One region of the Virgibacillus alimentarius genome, then DNA from elsewhere that is predicted to be linked to it. Evidence: predicted binding sites of a transcription regulator. Region 1 holds the regulator's gene; each other region holds the start of a gene.
What was found. Region 1 encodes LexA, which represses DNA repair genes until DNA is damaged. Its sites were predicted from a motif close to CGAACATATGTTCG; they were not measured.
Positions count from the first base shown of each region.

Region 2: a site for LexA is predicted at 1,514-1,527, ahead of uvrB (excinuclease ABC subunit UvrB). Genes of this name have one in related genera too.
Region 3: a site for LexA is predicted at 1,270-1,283, ahead of J2Z81_RS01865 (Y-family DNA polymerase). Genes of this name have one in related genera too.

Region 1 is NZ_JAGIKX010000001.1:210,591-212,871, forward strand. It holds gene J2Z81_RS01070 (glycerol-3-phosphate dehydrogenase/oxidase) at 1-509, opposite strand, end outside; gene lexA (transcriptional repressor LexA) at 774-1,397, opposite strand; gene J2Z81_RS01080 (YneB family resolvase-like protein) at 1,677-2,281, shown strand, end outside.
Region 2 is NZ_JAGIKX010000003.1:118,659-120,939, reverse strand. It holds gene uvrB (excinuclease ABC subunit UvrB) at 1-1,413, opposite strand, end outside; gene J2Z81_RS03770 (MGDG synthase family glycosyltransferase) at 1,644-2,281, opposite strand, start outside.
Region 3 is NZ_JAGIKX010000001.1:358,354-360,634, reverse strand. It holds gene J2Z81_RS01875 (MBL fold metallo-hydrolase) at 1-260, shown strand, start outside; gene J2Z81_RS01870 (SDR family NAD(P)-dependent oxidoreductase) at 250-1,044, shown strand; gene J2Z81_RS01865 (Y-family DNA polymerase) at 1,313-2,281, shown strand, end outside.

The DNA.
Region 1 (2,281 bases):
TCTGTTTTATATTCTACATAATATCCCGCCCCTTTTAAATTTTCTTTTTTAATAAGTGGCTCTTTTTGTAAGGCTTCTTTAGGATTTAACATTTTACGTCGTTCTTCTTTTTTTACGTTTGCAAGGAAATCATATACACGTAATCCAATGTTTGCGGTAAATGGACCTAGAGTACTTCCTTTATGAAATGGAAGCATCATCCATTCAGGTGTAGTCACATGGGGGCCGTTTTCATAAACAATTGCTCGTTCTTTTCCCACTTCTGCGACCAGTTTGATTTCAAACTGTTCCAAATATCGTAGTCCACCATGTACTAATTTTGTTGATCGACTGGAAGTACCGGCTGCAAAATCTTGCATTTCTACTACTGCTGTTTCTAATCCACGTGTTGTGGCATCCAAGGCAATTCCAGCTCCTGTGATTCCTCCGCCAATAACGAGAACATCCAGTTTTTTTTGCTGCATTTTTTTAAATATGTCATTGCGATGATGACTTGAAAAGGTCGACATCATTCATCTCTCCAATCTTTTATCTGCCTATTGCATGATCTATCCCTGTTTATAATGTGTTATGCATCTTCCACTGAAATTTGACATTTAAAAAAACCACAAAACATACTTGTGTCCTTTTGACGCAAGTGTTTGTGGTTTCTCCATCTCTCTGTCCAAAATATTAACTTATCTATAATATAGCATACCTAGTTATTCTAGGCAAGAGATAAGAACTTTAGAAGTTTATTTTCTAAATAGAAATACGAGCTTTTTTCCTCTGATTTAGTAAATGTTTCTGTACAATCCCACTACTTTGCCTAAAATCGTTACATCCTGATAGATTAATGGTTCCATCGTAGCATTTTCAGGCTGCAAGCGAATATGGTCTTTTTCCTTGAAAAATCTTTTTACAGTAGCTTCATCCTCCTCCGTCATTGCTACTACAATTTCACCATTATGTGCTGTGTTTTGCTGCTTGATAATTACCATATCTCCATCTAAAATTCCTGCTTCAATCATACTTTCCCCTTCAATGACAAGTACAAATAAATTATCGTCCGGTCCGGCACTTGAGTTCGGTAGTGGAATAAATTCTTCAATATTTTCAACCGCAGTTATTGGAAGACCAGCTGTTACTTTTCCTATGACTGGAGCATAACGTGCAGCCTCTCTTGGGATATCACTATCAGCTGATTTTTCTAAAATTTCGATTGCTCTTGGTTTGGTTGGATCTCTTCTGATATAGCCCTTTTTTTCGATACGTGCTAAATGGCCATGAACAGTAGAACTGGATGCAAGCCCCACGGCTTCTGCTATTTCACGGACTGATGGCGGATAACCCTTTTTATTTACTTCATCCTTAATAAAATCGAAGATCATTTGTTGCCTTTTAGAAAGTTTTGTCATCTAGTAGACACCTCTTGCATAGGATTTATTAATTATAGTTTATCATCTCAGATAACAATTAGCAAACATTCGTTCGAAAAACCATTGACAAGATCAAGTGTTCGTAGTAAGCTAAAAATAGAACAAAGGTTCTTGGTGAAAGGGCTGGTGTTAAAATGTTTGAAAAAATTACAAAAACAGATATATTTTATTTAGTTGCATTTGGATTTATGTTAGTATTTTTATACTTTTCCATGATAAATGCATAATCTGTCCGTTTAAATTAGGGAGTTTTTCATTTTGAGAGCTATCATATATTGTAGGGTTAGTACGGATAAAAAATCTCAGGAAACTTCACTGGAGAGGCAGAAACAAGAACTTATGAAGCTTGCTGAGAGACATGGGTTTATTATTGTTGATTGTATTGAAGAACAAGAAAGCGGATATGAAATAAATCGAGATGGTATTTTTCAAATGCTTGATTATTTTTCAACGAAGCAAGCTGATTGTCTATTAATACAGGATGAAACTAGATTGGGACGAGGAAATACTAAAATTGCTTTATTTCGTCAGTTGCAGAAATTAAATGTGTCTATCTATACTATCATCCATGATGGGCAATTGGAGTTATCGGAATCTGACTCAATGGTGTTGGACATTGTTAGCATTGTGGAGGAATACCAACGCAAGATTCACAATGCAAAAATCAAAAGAGGGATGAAAAAAGCAATAAATGAAGGATATAATCCTAGTAAAAATTTTAAAAATCGTAACCATGCACCAGGTAGGGAGAGAGTATCATTTCCAATAGAGGAAGTGATACGATTACGGCAAAAAAAATTAACTTTTGAAGAAATTACCACTATCTTAAATGGATTGGGTTATTCCGTGTCAAAGGCAACGGT
Region 2 (2,281 bases), on a different contig from region 1:
TTTTAAATAATCCGTAAGATCCTCTGCCATTTTTTTTGTTAGTGTTGTTATTAAAACACGTTCATGACGTTCTATACGTTTGTTTATTTCACTGATTAAATCATCTATTTGTCCATCAACCGGGCGCACATCAATTTTTGGATCCAATAAACCAGTAGGACGAATAATTTGCTCTGTTATTTCCGGCGAATGCTCGCGTTCATATGGTCCTGGGGTTGCTGATACATAAATTAGCTGGTTCGTTTTTTGTTCAAATTCTTCAAACTTTAATGGCCGATTATCTAGAGCAGATGGTAAGCGGAAACCATGATCGACCAAAACTTGTTTTCTAGCCTGGTCTCCATTATACATACCTCTTACTTGGGGTAGTGTTGCATGTGACTCATCAACAACAACTAAAAAATCATCTGGAAAATAATCAAATAATGTATATGGAGTGGCTCCAGCTTCACGCAAAGTTAAATGCCTGGAATAGTTTTCAATACCTGAGCAGAATCCCATTTCATTCATCATTTCAATATCATAATGTGTCCTCTGTTCCAGCCGCTGCGCTTCAAGTAACTTATTTTGACCACGTAATATTTTTAGTTGCTCTTCCAATTCTTTTTCTATATTTTTAATTGCTTTTTGTAATTTTTCTTCTCGTGTCACAAAGTGGGAAGCCGGAAAGATAGCTACATGTTCCCGGTCTCCAATAATTTCACCGGTTAATGCATCCACCTCACGAATTCGATCTATTTCATCACCAAAAAATTCAATCCGGATACAGTGTTCTTCTCTTGAAGCTGGTATAACCTCAACAGAATCACCTCGAACGCGGAATGTACCACGCTGAAAATTGATATCATTACGTGCATATTGAACGTCTACAAGCTCACGCAATAATTGATCCCGGTCTTTTTCCATTCCTACACGCAGTGATAATACATGGCTCCCGTACTCCTCGGGTGAACCTAGGCCATAGATACAAGAGACACTTGCTACAACGAGCACGTCTCGGCGTTCAAATAAGGCAGATGTTGCTGAGTGACGTAGTTTGTCAATTTCATCATTAATACTGGCATCTTTCTCTATAAAGGTATCTGTTGATGGCACGTAAGCCTCTGGTTGATAGTAATCATAAAAACTGACAAAGTATTCTACTGCATTATTTGGAAAGTATTCTTTAAACTCACTATATAACTGACCTGCTAATGTCTTATTATGAGCCATTACCAATGTTGGTCGATTGATCTCCTGAACAACATTTGAGACAGTAAATGTTTTACCAGTCCCTGTTGCACCGAGCAATGTTTGGTGATGCTGACCCGCTTTCACTTTCTCGACCAATTCCTTTATTGCTTTAGGCTGGTCACCAAGCGGTTCATATTCGGCTACAAGGTCAAACTGATTCTCCACAAATCTAGCCCCCATTCTTCTCTATCAAAGATAGCTGATCATCTATTTTTATTTCAATGGATATTCCAAGTCTCTATATCTTGAAAAGTAATTTATTTCTATTTTAACATACTGACGAACAAATATTCTAGCATCTTACTTACTGTCCTATTCGTTATTCTACCCTAGTTATCTTATGAGAAATCATCTTCCTATTATTTCTCTTATATCAACGATCCCAATAAGGAAAAAACATTAGCATGCAGCTAATGTATCCTTTCAAGTAATCCTTCTATTATTTTAGATAATGATTGACATTCCAAGTTTTGATGATATTCCTCCATTTTTTGCTGATAAATCGTTTGTTGTTGCCTATCATTAAAAAATTGGATAATTTTCTGCTCAAAGCTTTGCTCCTCTACATTTACAGGCATAATTACGCCTAATTGTTTAAGCTGCTCAACATTAATTTTTTCCTGACCTGGCAAGGGATTACAGACAAAAATTGGTTTTCGCTTTATTAAACATTCGCTTATTGTAACCCCTCCAGGCTTTGTTAAAACAGCATCTACGCGGTCATATAAGTCATTCATCTTTTTCCTGCAAGATAGATAAGGAAAAGGGGTGATATGTGAGTTATGTTGATTTGATAATCGTCGATATAATGTTTGATTCTTTCCACATAATACATAAAAATGGACACTACCACTTGTATTGGTCAGATATTTTTCCATTGTTCCTATCCCTAGATTACCTCCTGTAACCAAAATGGAAGGCTTCGGATGGTGTCGTCGCTGAGCACCTTGCTCTAAAAAAACGGAATTTACAGGGATGCCAGTAACAAATATATTACTTCCTTGAATACCTTTTTTTAATAAGTATTCTTTGACCTGGATGGAGGGGA
Region 3 (2,281 bases), 150 kb from region 1:
AATCTTTTTCAGATGTTGAAGCTTTAATTCCAGCTCGATTACAAAGTCAAGAGCAGCGAGCAAACAAAGTACATTCGCTATTACGAACAGAAGGAATCTTAACACCATTTCAAATATGTCAACATCTCTTTCCAAAACATTATGTAACCCAACTTGATTTAACAATGTCTGAAACAATAGGCCAGCTTGACTTCCTTGAACAACAAAATAAAGTAGATCAATTGGTAGAAGATGGTGTACACTTCTATCGTGCAAAATAGACTAATAAACAAAAAAGTAATCGTGACTGGGGCTTCAAGTGGGATTGGAAAAGAATTGGTATGGCATATTGCCCGCTGCGGCGGCATACCAATAATGCTTGCCCGCTCAATTGAGCAATTAAACAATCAACGACAAATGCTGAAGCAATCCTTCGGAATAATAGGCTACGTCTATCAAGTTGACTTACAAAATAATGAAGAACGAGAAAGAACAATAGAACAAATACTAAAAGAACATGAACAAATCCATGGATTAATTAACAATGCTGGAGCAGGTATATTTGAATTTGTAAAAGATACGAAGCAAGAAGATATTGATCGGATGTTTCAGTTAAACCTATTCGCGCTCATCCATCTGACAAAACGTTTCCTTCTCCATTTTTCATATTACCAAAGCGGGCATATTGTAAATGTAGCTTCTCAAGCCGGGAAAATAGCCACACCTAAGTCTGCTGTTTATGCTTCAACAAAACACGCTGTCTTAGGGTTTACAAATGCGCTTCGCTTAGAAGTTAAAAAAGAAGGTATATCCGTAACGGCAGTTAACCTTGGCCCCGTTCGTACAAATTTTTTTACTGCGGCAGATCCAGATGGTATCTACCAAAAAAATGTTGGACGCTTGATGCTGGAACCTGATGATGTAGCACAAAAAATAATTCGTCATTTATTTACGAACAAAAGGGAAATCAATTTGCCGAGCTGGATGGAAATAGGAAGCAAATTATACCATATTTTCCCAAGAACAGCAGAACGTTTATTAAAGAGGCAATTTAACAAAAAATAAATAAACGAGGATACGTAATATTTTGACCGTTATAAAATACTAAAGTTTAACAAAAATACACAGCTTGATGATTAATTTTAAAATCATTAACCATCAAGCTTATTTGTCATGTCCAAATTCCCAATAAAAATAGTATTAAATTTTGTCGCTAGCACTATTGACTTTATATAGTTAGTCTCATTTGTATTTCATTTTCATGCAACTGGAAGATTTTACCCTGGATAAAGAACAAATATTCGCATATGATAGGGGGAAGGGAGGTAACGGGATGCACCCTCAAATTGATTCCAGGACTTTAAAGAACAAAAACATTTTATGTGTTGATATGAAAAGTTTTTATGCTAGTTGTGCAGCGCTTGCTAGGGGATTGGATCCACTAACAACCCGTCTTGCGGTTGTAGCTGACTTAAACCGGCGTGGAAGTGTTGTATTGGCAGCAACCCCAGCATTAAAGCGGGATTTTGGTATTCGTACTGGAAGCAGACTTTTTGAAATACCTGATCATGAAACCATTATAAAAGTATCCGCACAAATGAATTTATATTTGGAAGTTTCTACGGAAGTCACACGCTTGTTTAATAAATATGTACCAAAAGAAGCGATCCACACGTACAGTATTGATGAAAGTTTCCTAGAAGTAGATGGTACAAATAAGCTTTGGGGAAGTGCTGAAAAGGTAGCTGTACTTATTTTATCAGAACTAAAAGATACATTTGGGCTTACTGCAGCAATTGGTATTGGACCGAATATGCTAATCGCAAAGTTATGTCTTGATTTAGAAGCGAAAAAATTAGGGATTGCCCGCTGGGATTACGAAGATATCCCTAAAAAATTATGGCCTATTTCTCCATTATCACAAATGTGGGGAATCGGATCGCGTTTAGAGAAAAGATTAAATCGCATGGGGATTACGACAATTGGACAACTTGCTAATTATTCTTTAAAGCGTCTAGAGAAAACATTTGGTGTGATGGGAAATCAATTATATTATCATGCAAACGGCATTGATTTGTCAGAACTTGGAGCTCCCATTTTACACGGGCAGATCAGTTACGGGAAAAGTCAAATTTTACTCCGTGATTATCATCAGCCAAAAGATATTGCCTGCGTTATCCTCGAAATGTGTGAGGAGGTTGGAAAAAGAGCGCGTTCTGATCATAAAGCCGGAAGAACAATCCATCTTGGAATAGGCTATAGCAAAAATGAAGGCGGGGGAGGGTTTCATCGCTCCATCACA